Regions from separate parts of the Paenibacillus sp. CR_12 genome, predicted to be linked through region 2. Evidence: predicted binding sites of a transcription regulator. Region 2 holds the regulator's gene; the other holds the start of a gene.
What was found. Region 2 encodes NrdR, which represses ribonucleotide reductase genes. Its sites were predicted from a motif close to AACACNATATATNGTGTT; they were not measured.

Region 1 (8,052 bases), on a different contig from region 2:
CGAGCGGCTGGACAGCGAGATTCCGAGAAAAAACAAATCCTCCCGCTTCAGATCGCAGCTGAACTCCACCTTGAAGCAGACGCCCAGCCACTGCTCATAAGGCGTGGAACGGCCCCTGGGACGCGGTTCGGCATCCCGCTGCTGGAACAGATACACGCATTTGCCCTCTTCGCGGGAGGCATTCCAAATCTGGGCGAGCCGGCTGCTGCCGTAGCCGATATTCTCCCGCTGAATCCGGCCTGGCCCCAAGATCGGCAGTACCGGGGCGTTCCCGTAATAGCGCGCCAGCAGCGGATCCTGCGCAGGTGCGTTGAGCTGGGTTTTGGCTTTGGCTTCTTCGGCCTTGGCGAGCCGTTCGTCGTATTTTTCCGGATCAAACACGAAGTTGAACGACAGCGTTTCGGCGGGAGCCCCGGTCCGTTCCACGAACCCCCAGTAATAGGGGCGGTTGGTGAGCATTTTGTCGGCCTGCGGCGACAGTTTCACGGTGACATGCTCGGGCGATTTTTCGATGACGGTGCATTCGGTGGCTTCCAAATAGGCCATGAAGTGCTGCTGCACCTCCTGCGGCGTCATGGTCATATTAGGCTTCTTCCTCTCTGAGAGTTTCTTCGGCCGTGCTTTCCAGCTCGACGTCCTGCTTGATATGGTGAATCGAGTCGCCCAATGTGCTGATGCGCTGGCGGATTTCATCATCATTGCCGGACTCCAGCATGATTTTGTACAGGCTTTTCTCGATCGATTCCTTCTTCTCGAAGCGCTCCAGGATAACGTCAAGCCCGCCGATGACCATCTCGAACATGTTGATCTTCTCGTGCAGCAGGTTCAGGATATGCTCCTCGATGGTTCCCGAAGTCGACAGGTTGTAGATCTTCACGTCATTGGTCTGGCCTAGACGGTGCACGCGTCCGATCCGCTGCTCGACCCGCATCGGATTCCAGGGCAGGTCAAAATTGATCATATGGTGGCAGAATTGCAGGTTGATGCCTTCGCCGCCGGCTTCCGTCGCGATCATGACCTGCGCCTTGCCGCGGAAAAGGTCCATCATCCAGTCCTTCTTGCCGCGGTTCATGCCGCCCCGGTACGGGACGGAGACCAGCCCGTGATCGCGGAAATAATTGAGCAAGTATTCCTGCGTGGCCCGATATTCCGTGAACACGATGACCTTCTCGTTCATTTGCTGAATGAGCTCGATGGCTTTTTCCGCCTTGGTGTTTGCTTTGATGGCCTTGATGAGATAGACCAGCTCCCAAATTTTATCGCGCAGCGGAGAGTCCTCCGGCAGCTTCTTGGACAGATTAACAAGGGTCACGAAGACGGCATCCCGGCTGCTGCATACTTCCCGCTGCAGGGTGACGAGCGACAGCATACTGCTTAAATTTCCCCCAGCTGCCTGATACTGATCTTTGACGAAGGACGTAACGCCGTCGTATAATGACTGTTCTTCAGGCGAAAGGCTGAGTCCCACGTTGCGGACGGACCGCTTCGTGAACTTCACTTCGCCTTCGCCCCGACGGTTGCGGATCATGACCTTGGACAGCTCATCCTTGAGCTGGTCCTGGTTCTTCGGTCTTCGTTTATCCACGACAAAATTTGCGGCAAACTGTCCCTGGCCGCCAAGCTGGCCCGGTTTCAGCAGCGTGATGAGATTGAAGAGCTCGCTGAGGTCGTTCTGCACCGGCGTGGCGGTGAGCAGGAGACAGTATTTTTTGCGCAGCTTTTGGATGAATTGATAATTGGATGTTTTCTTGTTCTTGAGCTTGTGGGCTTCATCGATGATGAGCATGTCGTATTCCTGGTTCAGCAAAATCTCCTGATGCGGATCGCGCTTGGCCGTATCCATGGAGGCGACAACGATGTCATTGCCCCAGGAGTACGCTTTTTTCTGCGCGACCGCGGGAATGCCGAACTTGGAGTTCAGCTCGCGGACCCATTGCAGAACCAGGGAAGCAGGTACGAGAATCAGCACTTTGGATACCAGTCCGCGCACGATGTATTCTTTTAAAATGAGACCGGCTTCAATCGTCTTGCCAAGTCCCACCTCATCCGCCAAAATGGCTCTGCCCGACATCTCGAACAAAACGCGTCTTGCGGTATCGGTCTGATGGGGGAGCGGGGATAAACCGCCAAGGTGCTTGAGGCACTGCAGTTCTTCAAAGCTTGTAACAAGGCGCGATTTCTCGCCCTCAACGGCAAGCTGGGCCAGACGATAGTCACCCCAAGGGCCTCCTTTGTCCAGTCGGCCAGAGAGATCGTCAAACCAAGAACGGTCGATCTGCAATGGAACGGGAAGGCGCGGGTCGAAAATCATGCCTGAGTCGGCAGATGGCTGTTGGTTCATGTCGATCTCCTCCTGTGATGAAAGATTCCGGGCCAACGGTGTATATGTAGTATGGACGAAAAAAGAAGTCTTCATAACCTTGCACGGATTCGGGAGCCGCGGAATACCCTATAGAGCGCACGGCTGCTGGAATTGGATATTTTCATCCTTTTTTTTCATAGGGATCAGCGAAAAAGAGAGCGAGAGGAAGAAAGCGGAAGCTTGCGCGCGGGAGCTTGGAACTGTCGGCTTAATTTTCACATTATCGGCATAGTTAACCTATATATAGTGTAGTATAATGAACAAATAGCACTATATGTGGTGTATATAGTGGTTTTGGATGTTTGACCGGCTACATAACAGGTTATGTTGTTGGTGAGCACATACTTGGGAATCTTTTAAATTTTATATCTTATATAGGAGGTAGTTGCACTTGAGTACGATGCAGAATCAGCGGCTGGAAGGTTTAAGCGAGAAGATCTTTTTGGACCGGTATGCCTGGAAGGATGCGGACACCAACAACGCCAAGGTCGGCGACGTGGTGCTCGTGCTGACGAAGGATGATCCTAAATTTCCGACCAAGGAAGTCGGCGAAATCGTGAAACGCGAAGGCCGCAAGGTCACCGTGAAGACACGGAAGGGCGAGCTTGTGGAGTCGGATGTGGAGAAGCTGACGTTAACCATCGAGAAAACGCCGGAAGAAATGTGGGATCGACTCGCGGCCGCCATGTCATCGGTTGAGGCAACGCCGGAACTGCAGGAAGAGTGGCGCGGGAAATTCCGCGAGATTCTGGATGATTGGAAGCTGGTGCCGGGCGGACGGATTGCGGCCGGAGCGGGTGCAAGCGATGAATTGACGCTGTTCAACTGTTACGTCATTCCTTCCCCGAAGGACAGCCGGGGCGGCATCATGGAAACCCTGAGCGAGATGACCGAGATTATGGCGCGCGGCGGCGGTGTCGGCATCAACTTGTCTTCCCTTCGTCCTCGGCGCGCGATCGTTAGAGGCGTGAACGGCTCCTCCAGCGGTGCGGTATCGTGGGGCGGATTGTTCAGTTATACGACAGGCCTGATCGAGCAGGGCGGAAGCCGCCGCGGCGCGCTCATGTTGATGATGAACGATTGGCACCCGGACGTGGAGGATTTCATTACGGTGAAGCAGACGATGGGACAAGTCACGAACGCGAACCTGTCGGTATGCGTCAGCAACGCTTTCATGAAAGCCGTGAAGGAAGACCTGGACTGGGAGCTGGTGTTCCCGGATACCACCGATCCGGATTACGATGAGCTGTGGGACGGCGATTTGGATAAATGGAAGAAAGCCGGACGCAGCATCATTCCATATAAAACGGTTAAAGCACGCGAGGTATGGCACACCATTATCGAATCCGCATGGAAATCGGCAGAGCCGGGCGTGGTCTTCATGGAATACTACAACCAGATGTCCAACAGCTGGTATTTCAACCCGATCATCTGTACCAACCCTTGCGGCGAGCAGGGACTTCCGGGCTGGGGCGTATGCAACCTGTCCGCGATGAACCTGTCGAAGTTCTACGATGAAGCGAATCATGACGTTGCATGGGATGAGCTGGCTACGACGACGCGTTACTCCGTGCGTTTCCTGGATAATGTCATCGACCGGACGCCTTACCATTTCGAAGAAAACGAATTGAACCAGAAAAAAGAGCGCCGCGTAGGCCTCGGAACAATGGGTCTGGCCGAGCTGATGATCAAGCTGAACATCCGTTACGGCAGCCCGGAATCGCTGGAGTTCCTGGATAAGCTGTATGGCTTCATCGCGCGCGAAGCGTATCTTGCATCCGCGGATATTGCCGAGGAGAAGGGCTCGTTCCAGGCATTCGATGCCGAACTGTATCTGCAAAGCGGCTTCATGAAAAATATGGCCGAGGTGTATCCGGAAGTTGCCGAAGCGGTCCGCAAAAAAGGCGTCCGCAACGTTACCGTCATTACCCAAGCGCCGACGGGAAGCACGGGTACGATGGTTGGAACTTCGACGGGCATCGAGCCGTACTTTGCCTTCAAATACTTCCGTCAAAGCCGTCTCGGCTTCGACGAGCAGTTCGTGCCGATTGCTCAGGATTGGCTGGACAGCCATCCGGGCGAAGAGCTTCCGGACTATTACGTCACCGCGATGAGTCTCTCCGCCGAGGATCACATCCGCGTGCAGGCGGCGATTCAGCGCTGGGTGGACAGCTCCATCTCGAAGACGGCGAACTGTCCGTCCGACTTCACGGTTGAAGATACGAAACGCCTGTATGAGCTGGCATTCGATCTGGGATGCAAAGGCGTAACGATCTACCGCGACGGCAGCCGCGACGTGCAGGTCCTGCAGACGGAGAAAAAAGAAGACAAAGCCGCCGAAGCGACAACAGCTTCTACCGCGGAAGCGGCGCTGGAGCAAAGCGCTGCAGGCCAAGCCGCTGAGGAAACGGCGAGCGTGGAGCCGGCTGCTGCAAGCGTGGCCGTGACAGCCTCCCCGAGCAAGAGCGGACTGGATAAACAATACAAAAAGCGTCCGCAAGTGCTGCGCGGCGCAACCTATAAAATGAACACGCCGTTCGGCATGGCGTACATCACGATCAATGATCTGGACGGCATTCCAAGCGAAATCTTCCTGAACGTCGGCAAAGCCGGATCGGATGTGTTCGCGATGGCGGAAGCCCTGGGCCGCGTATGCTCCCTGTTCCTCCGTTACGGAGACCACGGCAACAAGGTGGAGCTGCTGATCAAGCACCTCAAGGGCATCGGCGGCACCGGCGCGATCGGCTTCGGCGCGAACCGCGTCGAGTCCATCGCCGACGCCGTGGCGAAGGCGCTCGAGACGCACGTGGCCAACAACGCCGAGGCGGATCATGACCATGATCCGGCACCGGTCGCAGCCACGATGGCGCCTGCCGATGCAGGCGAAGGCGGGGCAACGGCAGCTGCGGGCCACGGCGGACATGGCGCGCACGCAGGCGGCAGCATGTCGCTGGATCTGTGCCCGTCCTGCGGCGGGGCATCCTTGATTAACATCGAGGGATGCAAGACGTGCGGGAACTGCGGGTATAGTAAGTGCTCTTAAGGAAGTCGTAGGGAAGAGCTCCCTCCAAAATTTGATTTTCCCGCGCAAGCTAACGAATATGATAGATCAATAAATAAACAGCGGCAGTCAGGACATGATTTTCTCGTCCATGGCTGCCGCTGTTTCCATGATTAGAGCATGGAATAAAACGCTTACGCCATTCGTAACGTATATATTAAACATATTGAATGAAATGTGGTGATTCGGTTGAGCTCTACGGAAAGAATGCCTTTGTATCAGAGGATTCAAGAGTATATACGCGACTTGATATCGTCGCAGGTACTGAAGGTTGGAGATCGTATACCTACGGAAAAGGAACTCATGGAGCGTTTTGGAGTAAGCAAGATTACGGTCGTTAATGCCCTGGCCGGCTTGGTTAACGAAAAAATCATAACCAGGGTGCCCGGAAAGGGGACTTTTGTAAGCGAGCCCGAATCTCAAATGCCGGCCACTCCTCCTATAAGTACCGTAAAACCTGTCCATAAGACTAGCGGAGAAATGGGGACGCGGTTGATCGGGCTCATTATGCCCAGCATTTATGATTATTTTACGATTCGACTTATACAAGGTATTCAGCAAGCGCTGAAAGAGAACGATTACCGCTGCGTTATCTATTTATCAGAGGGCGATATTGATAAGGAAAAAGAGGCGATCCAGACATGCAGTAACATCGGAGTAGAGGGGTTATTGATTTTCCCGGTGGACGAGGAATTATTCAATGAGGAAATATTAAGCATGAAATTTGCGGGGTTTCCGTTTGTTCTCATCGACCGTTACCTTCCCGGGGTGGAAACGCATTATATCGCATCGGACGGCAGGCTTGGCGCTAACATGGCGGTCAATTACCTGTGGGAGCTGGGGCATCGTGATATCGCCATCTGCTCCGATTCGCCCATACAAACCGTAACCGTTCAAGAACGGATCGATGGATATATGAATGCCTTCAAGGAAAAGGGGGCACTCATTAACCCTGCCCATATCGTAACCGGTTTTGAAATCGGAAGCCTTGAGCAAGCTGAAACCCATCCATTGTACCGCTATATCAAAAATCGGATGGCAACGGCTTATATTACGCTTAATGGAATTCTTGGGGTAAAAATCTATCAGATTGCGCGTCAAGCCGGATTGAAGGTGCCTGAGGACATATCCATCATCAGTTTTGACGATCCCACTTCCATCATCGAAGGATACGGCGCGTTTACGCATGTTAAACAATTTGAACGAGACATGGGCTACCGTGCGGCTTATACGCTGCTAGAGGTCATTAACAGTGATGACGGGCAAGACGGAAAATACTTTAAAACCCTAGTGGAGCCGGAATTGGTCATTGGCGAGACGACGGGAAAAAACGTTGCATCCACTTTCTGATACCAACACCCGCTTCTTCCTATATATGCAACCTAATAACGAGTCCGATGCGCTTTCTATTCGAGCCTGACAATGCAAGCGATGGCTGCGCGGACTCTTTTACTAGGTCAACCACTCATAAAATCCTCCCCCCATAATAGTTCCCAAAATCAATTCGATAAAGAAATCCAGCAGAAGCTCTTCAAACCCTACACAGGTCGCTACATCTCAGAATATTACTTTTTATCAGACCATTTCATAAGGATATATTGAATATAATGTATCCTTGCCAAGGAATAAAAACACCTGAAAAGAAGGTTGGGGATAGGGGCTTTTGCCCCGTTTATCTACAACTTAAGGTTACTTTTTAACCAAATGAGGAAATTGTGGAATGATTCCTACACCATATTGAATATATTTAAACTATAAAATTGAAACCGCTTGCAATGGAGGAGGGGGAGACAGTCGCTATATACCGTACGACGAAGATGTAGGAGGTGTTCGGAGAATGGTACCAAAGGGTGCTCTTATCCCTGGATTGGAACAATTAAAAAAGAATAAGAAACTAACTAGAATATGGTATTTCAGGCACATATACTTATTTTTGCTTCCTGCTATCATCTGGTTCCTGGTGTTTGCTTACTATCCGATGTACGGCATTATCATCGCATTCAAAGATTACAAATTCAATTTGGGGATATTGGGGAGTCCGTGGGCAGGATTTAAATATTTCGAGCAGTTTTTAAACGATTCCAGTTTTTACGATGTGCTCCGAAATACGTTATCCATTAGCGCCCTTAAGCTTATTTTCGGATTTCCAGCTCCCTTGATCCTAGCCTTAATGCTCAATGCCGTCATGCACAAAAAAATCAAAAGAGTGTTTCAAACGATTTCCTATCTGCCGCACTTCGTTTCGTGGGTCGTTGTCGTTACCTTGCTTCAAAAAATCCTGTCTCCGAACGTAGGGCTTATCAATGACATTCGGTACCAAATGGGTTTGGATCCGATCTTTTTTATGGGAAAGCCGGAATTATTCTATCCATTGGTCCTCATATCCGACATCTGGAAAGGCGTAGGCTGGGGTTCGATCATTTATTTAGCCGCGTTAACGAATATCGATCCACACTTGTATGAAGCTGCGGAAATCGACGGGGCTGGAAGGTGGAGCAAACTATTCAAGATCACGCTTCCATGTCTTACGCCAACGATCGCCATATTGCTTATTTTCTCACTCAGCGGAATACTGAACGCGGGTTTTGACCAAATTTGGCTGATGCAGTCCCCGGCAACCTTAAGCGTC
Region 2 (8,471 bases):
ACCTGCACCGTATTGACCTGGCGCTGCATTGGCAGGGCATCGCTTTTGCCGGCGCGGCATTCGACGTTCACCTGGCAGCTTACCTGCTGGATCCTACGGAATCGAATCAAACCCTTAGCGGGCTGGCCTCCAAGTACGGTCTGGCCTATCTTCAAGCCGACGAGGACGTGTTCGGTAAAGGGGCCAAGTACAAGGTTCCCGATGTGGAGAAGCTCAGCGAGCACATGGCCAGAAAATGCCTGGCCGTATCCGAACTGGTTCCCATTCAGGAGAAGGAGCTGGCTGCGAATGAAATGCTCCCGCTGTTCCATGATCTGGAGATGCCGCTTTCCCGCATTCTGGCCGATATGGAGAAGCAGGGAATCGCCGTGAATGCGGAGGATTTGAAGGAGCTGGGACGCGAGTTCGAAGGGCAGATCGCGAAGCTCGTTCAGGAGATTTACGAGATCGCCGGAACGGAATTCAATCTCAATTCGCCTAAACAGCTCGGCGAAATCCTGTTTGTGAAGCTGGAGCTGCCGGTCATCAAGAAGACCAAAACCGGTTATTCCACCGATGCCGAGGTGCTCGAAAAGCTGGCGCCTTATCACGATATCGTCCGCTTGATTTTGCAGTACCGTACATTGGCCAAGCTGCAATCCACTTACGTGGAAGGACTGCTGAAGGAGATTTCATCCGCAACCGGCAAAGTGCATACCTACTATCGTCAGACCATTGCCGCTACCGGCCGTCTGAGCAGCCAATACCCGAATTTGCAGAACATTCCGATCCGTCTGGAGGAAGGGCGCAAGCTGCGCAAGGTTTTCGTTCCGTCGGAACCGGGCTGGAGCATTCTGGCAGCGGACTACTCCCAAATCGAGCTTCGCGTGCTTGCGCATATCTCGGACGACGAACGGCTGAAGGAAGCCTTCGTCCACGACATGGACATCCACACCAAGACGGCGATGGACGTGTTTGGAGTCGGCATGGATGAGGTGGACTCCAATATGCGCCGGTCCGCCAAGGCGGTTAACTTCGGCATCGTGTATGGGATCAGCGACTATGGCCTGTCCCAGAACCTGAACATTACGCGGAAGGAAGCGGCAGCGTTTATCGACCAGTATTTCGAGGTGTTCCAGGGCGTGCGGCGCTATATGGACGTGATCGTCAAGCAGGCGAAGCAAGACGGGTATGTGAAGACCTTGCTCGAACGCAGACGGTATCTGCCGGAGATTAACGCCAGCAACTTCAACCTGCGCTCTTTTGCAGAGCGGACGGCGATGAATACGCCGATTCAGGGAACGGCCGCGGACATCATCAAGCTGGCCATGGTCCATATGGACAAGGCGCTCCATGAGCGCCAATTGAAGAGCCGCATGCTGCTCCAGGTGCACGATGAATTGGTGTTCGAGGTACCGGAGGATGAGCTGGAGGTCATGAAGGAATTGGTGCCGGACGTGATGAGTCAGGCGCTGAAGCTGTCCGTGCCGCTGAAATCGGAAGTCAGCTATGGCGAGAACTGGTACGAGGCAAAGTAAAAGCTGCACGGTGTGCTGGCGGATAGGGTTCATTAAGGGGGATCATGGGGTGAAGAGGGAGGCGGTTATGCACCATACCTTTCCACAAAACCATGGTCCCGCTCTGTCCCAACTTCCGGTATAATGGGGGATGAGGTGAAGTCATTATGCCGGAATTGCCGGAAGTAGAAACCGTGAAACGAACACTGAACCAATTGATTAAAGGTAAGCATATAGATCATGTATCCGTGAACCTGCCGCGGATTATCCAGCGTCCTGACGATATCGAGGCATTTGCTTTTATGTTAAAGGGCCATACCGTGGAAGGCGTGGAGCGCCGCGGGAAGTTTTTGCGGATCTTGCTGGACGGGCTGGTGCTCGTTTCGCATCTTCGGATGGAGGGGCGTTACGGGGTGTACCGAGCCGAGGAGCCGGTGGAGAAACATACCCATGTCATCTTCCATTTCTCGGACGGGACGGAGCTGCGGTACAAGGACGTGCGCCAATTCGGAACGATGCATCTATTTGCGCCGGGGGAAGAGTTCCAGCATGCTCCCCTTGCCAAGCTTGGTTATGAGCCGCTGGATGACACGTTTACGTTCGGAACCTTCAAGGAAGTCATCGGCACCAAGAAAACGAAGATCAAGGCGGTGCTTCTGAATCAGGCATATGTGGTCGGCATCGGCAATATATATGTTGATGAGGCCTTGTTCCGGGCCAAGATTCATCCGGAGCGGAACGCGAACAGCCTGAAGGATGCCGAACTTAAGCGATTGTATCATGCGATCGTGGATACGTTGTCCGAAGCCGTCGACGCGGGCGGATCTTCCATCAAGTCCTATGTCAACGGGCAGGGCGAGATGGGGATGTTCCAGAACAGCCATCAGATTTACGGTCGGAAGGACAAGCCGTGCCATGCGTGCGGCGGCCCGATTCATAAGATCGTGGTCGGCGGACGGGGGACCCATTACTGCCCGAAGTGTCAGCCGGTCAAGAAGTAATTGAATAGGCGTGCACCCATTCCTGCTCCCCCACATATAATGTGGAACATATGTGGAGCGCATCGGCAGCTCTTCTTCATGAATGAGCAGCTTGATGTGGAGCTTTGGAGGAGGGAAAAGGGTGCTCAGTCATATTTTCTCGTCTGCCCTGCTGGCCATGGCGTTAAGCTTGGACGGATTTGGGGCAGGGGTTACATACGGTCTGCGCAAAACAAGGATACCGCTGCTGTCTGTATTGATCATCTCGCTGTGTTCCGGTTTGGTGCTTGGCGTCTCCATGCAGGCAGGCGCGCTGCTGCAGCGGTTCTTATCCCCGTCTGCGGCATCCGTGATCGGAGCTGCCATTTTGATACTGCTGGGCCTATGGTCTTTATATCAGCAGGTTCGGAGAAGCAGCGAGCCTGAAGTGCAGCCGGCATCCGCCGTGGATTCTTCCGCATCGCTTACGGAAACGCCGGGAGCCATTCATCAAGGGACACCGCGTCGTGAAGTTACCACGGCAGGCCAAGAGCAGCTTCAGCGAGCGGTATTCTCCCTTGAAATACCGAAGATCGGCGTCGTCATTCAAATTCTCCGCAGCCCGACGAAAGCGGATCTGGACGACTCCGGCAGCATCTCACCATGGGAGGCGATGTGGCTGGGGATCGCGCTGTCGCTCGATGCGTTCGGAGCAGGGCTCGGCGCAGCGATGCTGGGTTTCTCGCCGCTAGGCACCGCAGCCGTGGTTTCCTTGTTCAGCGGGATATTTCTGGTGCTGGGCATGCGGGTCGGCCTCCGTTTTGCGGCCAAGGGAGGCATGCGTTTTATCTCGTATTTGCCTGCTTTTTTATTAGTTGTCATGGGTATAATGAAGCTGTTATGAGGTGAAGTCATGAATATCGGTTTAACCGGAGGAATTGCAACAGGCAAAAGCACCGTGTCCTCCATGTTGGCCATGAAGGGAGCGCTTCTCGTCGATGCGGATATCATCGCCCGGGAAGTGATGCTCCCGGGTCATCCGGTGCTGGGTAAAGTGACCGAACATTTTGGACAAGCGATCCTGTTTGAAGACGGTACGTTGAATCGAAAGAAGCTCGGGGAGATGATTTTCCGTCATCCGGAGCAGAGAGCGGCATTGAATGAGATTACGCATCCGGCAATCCGGCAGGAAATACGGGAACGGACGGAGGCGTATGAACGGCAGCATCCCGACCGGCTCGTGGTAGCGGATATTCCATTGCTGCTGGAGGCAAGGGAAGCCTATCCTTATCTGAAGCAGATCGCTGTTGTCTATGTCCCGCGCGAGCTGCAGCTTGCGCGTTTGATGGAGCGGGACGCTCTTACCCGGGAAGCGGCAGAGGCGCGTCTTAGCAGCCAGATGGACATTGAGGAGAAGAAGCTTCGAGCGGATATCCTGATCGATAACAGCGGCACGTTGGCCGAAACGCAGCAGCAGGTGGACAACCTGTGGAACAGGTTGGTTCAGTTATGAAGTGGCTTCGTAAAAAAAGGGTGCTGCTCCTGCTGTTCGTTTCTTTTGTAGCGCTGCTGTTCCTAAGTTCCAATTGGATGACCCTGCTGTATCCGATCCATTATAAGGATGAGATCCGCAAACATGCCGCTTATTATGAGGTCGATCCGTTTCTGGTGGCCTCGATCATCCGGGTGGAAACGAATTTCAAGCCGGGCAAGGAATCCAAGAAGGGGGCGCTGGGCATTATGCAGCTGATGCCGGATACGGCGAACTGGGCGATGGAAATGGCCAAGCTCCCGTCGGTGAACCTGCTGAGCGTAAAGAATGAAGTGGATGCGAACATCCAGCTGGGCACCTGGTACATTCAGAATCTGCACAAGGAAATGGACGGCAATCCGATTGCCGCCATCGCCGCTTATAACGCGGGCCCGGGGAACGTCAAGAATTGGATCAACAAGGGCATGTGGGACGGAACCTATGAGAACGTGAAGAGTATACCGATCGGGGAAACCCGGCATTATGTACAGCGCGTGATTTATTATTATAATCAATATACGGATGTGTATAAGGGCGGCTTCTAAAGAAAAAAAGAGCGCTGGACAGGCTCTTACTTCGAGCCGCCAACACTCCTTTTTTAAGGAAGAATCAATTATTGACCGGAGAATTGACCAGCCAATTGTTGCTCGGCCAGGGTTACAAGACGCTTTGTGATGTATCCCCCGATCGAACCGTTCTCATAGGAAGTCATGTTACCTTGGTATCCGTCTTGTGGAATGGAGATACCAAGTTCTTGAGCTACCTCGTACTTCAGTTGCTCAAGAGCAGCGTTTGCGCGAGGAACAACCAGGTTGTTGGAGTTGTTGTTGCTTTGTGCCATGTTAAGTTCACCTCCTTGGGTTGGTAAAAGTATTATGTCTCGGGTCTCGCATTTTCATAACATAAAAGACAAAAGTTTTGCTGGTAAATTTTTCTGACGCCCATTAAGGGCGAATCACGCTGAATACAAAGGAAGTGAAGACAACTTATGAAGTGTCCATATTGCAGTTATGCCGGAACGAAAGTGCTGGATTCCAGGCCTGCCAACGAGAATAAATCCATCCGCCGCCGCAGGGAATGCGAGCAGTGCAGCAAGAGATTCACAACCTTTGAAATGGTGGAGGAAACGCCGCTGATCGTCGTGAAAAAGGACGGAAGCCGCGAAGAGTTCAGCCGGGAGAAGGTGCTCCGCGGTTTGATAAGGGCATGCGAGAAGCGTCCGGTATCCGTGGACCAGCTGGATATGATCGTATCGGATGTCGAGAAGGCGCTGCGCAATACCGCGGCGGCGGAAGTGGAGAGCCGCCAGATCGGGGAGCTTCTGATGGAACGGTTATATCCGGTCGACGAGGTGGCTTACGTTCGGTTTGCGTCCGTATACCGGCAGTTCAAGGATATCAATATGTTCATGAAGGAACTGAAAAGCCTGCTGTCCAAGGATACGGACGTGCAGGAGCTGTAAGAGCGCTACGGTTCTTAAACGACCCTGGTGCTCTTCCGGCGCTCTCATGGCGCCAAATTCTCAACATCGATAAGTGACATTATATAGAGAAGGAAAAAAGGCACTGCGCATTATCAAAAAAGTTCTGAAAAAGTGTTGACATGCCTGCTGATTTTTTATATGATATAGAAGTCGCTTACGGGGCCTTAGCTCAGCTGGGAGAGCGCATCGCTGGCAGCGATGAGGTCAGGGGTTCGATCCCCCTAGGCTCCATACGAAGAGAAACCCTTGAGAAATCAAGGGTTTTTTTTGTTTTTATAATAACTTTTTAATACTTCCCAGAAAATTAAATTATTACATGAGCGTAAAAAAAGGAAGTACAACGCATCGTTGATTGTTCTTACTTTATTGTATCGCCTGTAACAGAAGTAGGGGCGGCATCTGTCGCTTGATTTGCCTTAAATCCGGAAGAGAGCAGCAAGACCAAAAATCCACCGGCGACGCCCCACAAAATCAAGGCGTTTGAGTGAGCGGCGTCCAGTCCGCCGAAGTACATGACTTCCCGTAGCCCTCCTGCCGCGAAGCGCAGTGGCGTCCACGAATAGATCCAATCTCGCGTCGTCTGCGACAAGAACTCCGGAGCCATGTTCAGGAGCGGCACCGAGAAGAACATCAGCAGTACGAGCAGCGGTATTGCACGGAATCCGATCCAATTCAGCAAGGAAGATTGCAACAAGAAGAACGCCGATCCAGCCAACCATAAGAACAACCACGTCTCCCCCGCGTTCGCCAGTTCCATGCCGTACCACGACGAAGCCATCCATATGGTGAAGCATGAGGCTATGCCGACGATCGCAAGCCCCCCGATAGCTTGCAGCGCGCTGACTGTCCATCTCCTTGAACCCGCGGCGACCGCCTTCTGGCTAGCCAGGAGCAAGACGACTCCGGTCACCATGCTGCCGATCCATATAATCTGGGTAAACAAGCCCGGCGCATTTCCCGCCGCATTATTCACTCCCGGTGGATGCACGACTTCCTCCTGAACGTTCACCGGTGTCATTAAAGCTTTAGCCGTCTCAATGGGAATTTGTCCCGTTTGCTGTCCGATCTGCCCAAGCAGCTGCTGCAACAGTTCCCCATTGATCATGTTCATCGCTTGCCCCATTGCCTGTCTTACGACCATCGAGGCTTGGGTGTTCATACCCTCGTTGGAGATGATTCTCACATTAGGGTGAATCGGCGAGTGAGTCGCTAACGAGAGTAAACCGCTGCTCAGATTCGCAGGAATCACCATCGCTCCGTAATATTCGCGTTTATCCAGTCCATCCCGAGCCTTTTCCTCGGAATCCACGACATGCCAGACAAACGGCATTGCCGGGCTCGACAGCAACTTTTCCCGGATCATTTCCCCTACCGCAAACGTTTCTCCAGTCGGCAGCTCCGTCGGCTGGTCAAGGATAACGAGGGCCGCCGGGACCTCCTTTGGCTTCGATCCAAGCACCGATCCCATCATCGCTAACCCGAATACGGTCAACACGATCAGGACGAGCACCATGCCCAGCCACATCATTTTTTGTGTCAGCATTTTCATGATCCACTACTCCTTGTTCTTTATAATGAACATATGGTTGATTATCAACGGCAATTTTCATTTGTGAAGGGCAACCATATAATATGGCTGCATCACACGATCACTTCATGGCAATGAACAAAAAGAGCGTTGCTGCAGCAACGCTTCTGTATCTTTTTGATTACAAAATTGATTGCTCAAGTACATTCGTGAATCGCAAGACATCACCGCACTTACATTTCGGCGATGCCTTGCGATTTAGCCACACAAATTTCAAAATCTACTGTTCGAATTTTTTCGTTTTTCTGCCGGCAGTATGGCCTCGATTACGTCCCAATGCTCAGCGATCTTTCCATCCTCTACGCGGAACAGATCGTAGAAAGCGGTATGTTGACCATCAAACAGACCTTCACTCATTGTAAGGACAAAATCGCCTTGTCCGATTACTTGGTGGACATGAGTATATTGAAACTCAATATTTCTCTCCTTCAGAGCCTGCAAAGCAGCGTGAAGACCGGAAAGGCCGTCTGCAATATGCGGACTATGCTGAATGTAGTGATCTCCATCAAAGTAAGAGGCCAGCAGGTCAGGGTTCTTCCCGAGCAAGATGTTCTCAACATAGCTTTTGACAAATGCTTTGTTGGCATCCGTCTTGTCGATATCCTTAATCGTAACCGGTCCGTCAATCATCGTATGATTGCTTGGTGTCTTCTCCACCATCTCTTGCAAATTGTCCCAATGCTCGACGATTAGTCCATTCTCAAAACGGAAGAGATCAAATACGATTTTAGGGCCGTGAAAATGATATACAGAATGAAGAGCCACATAATTTCCGTCGACTAAAGTACGCTTAATGCTTACCTTAGTACCCATTTCCTTTAAATGATCAAGTGCGCCAAGCATGGATTCACGACCATCGAGTAAGGCCTGGTTATGCTGAATATATTGATCTGGATGAACGTAAGCCGTAATCGCTTCGGGGTTGCCGCTCTCAAAACTTTCCAGTACGGCGACTGCCTTACGAACAAGCTCATTCTGATGATTGGATGTCATTGGAATATCCTCCTTGGGAATTTTTTTGGTCATTAGATAAATAATGAACAAGACGTTGTTTATTTATCTGTTGCTCATTATAATAGAGGCTAATATAACGCTCAATATTCAATATTTTTAGTTATGATGGATAACAGACAACTCATAAAACTTTGTCGCTTAACGACCTAAATAAATTTAGGGGGAACGAAAACAATGAACAAGAAAACCGACCTAAGAATACTGCGCACGAAACAATCGATTCGAAAGGCGTTTTATGAGCTTATTCAGGAAAAGGGATATGAATCGATAACGATCCAGGATATTGCCGATCGGGCTATGATCAATCGAAACACATTTTATCTCCACTACCAAAACAAGCCTGATTTATTAGATACATGTATGAATGAATTGTTGAGCGAATTAAAGGATGCGGTCATTC

Region 1: a site for NrdR is predicted at 2,629-2,646, ahead of RB297_RS11225 (adenosylcobalamin-dependent ribonucleoside-diphosphate reductase). Genes of this name have one in related genera too.

Annotation. Positions count from the first base shown of each region.
Region 1 is NZ_JAVFHO010000002.1:1,618,976-1,627,027, reverse strand. It holds gene RB297_RS11235 (YqhG family protein) at 1-582, opposite strand, end outside; gene RB297_RS11230 (DEAD/DEAH box helicase) at 584-2,341, opposite strand; gene RB297_RS11225 (adenosylcobalamin-dependent ribonucleoside-diphosphate reductase) at 2,763-5,405, shown strand; gene RB297_RS11220 (GntR family transcriptional regulator) at 5,631-6,773, shown strand; gene RB297_RS11215 (ABC transporter permease) at 7,261-8,052, shown strand, end outside.
Region 2 is NZ_JAVFHO010000008.1:195,290-203,760, reverse strand. It holds gene polA (DNA polymerase I) at 1-1,517, shown strand, start outside; gene mutM (DNA-formamidopyrimidine glycosylase) at 1,664-2,497, shown strand; gene RB297_RS24660 (MntP/YtaF family protein) at 2,619-3,359, shown strand; gene coaE (dephospho-CoA kinase) at 3,369-3,968, shown strand; gene RB297_RS24650 (lytic transglycosylase domain-containing protein) at 3,965-4,531, shown strand; gene RB297_RS24645 (alpha/beta-type small acid-soluble spore protein) at 4,600-4,827, opposite strand; gene nrdR (transcriptional regulator NrdR) at 4,975-5,448, shown strand; tRNA gene RB297_RS24635 (tRNA-Ala) at 5,628-5,700, shown strand; gene RB297_RS24630 (YhgE/Pip domain-containing protein) at 5,828-7,018, opposite strand; gene RB297_RS24625 (nuclear transport factor 2 family protein) at 7,271-8,050, opposite strand; gene RB297_RS24620 (TetR/AcrR family transcriptional regulator) at 8,246-8,471, shown strand, end outside.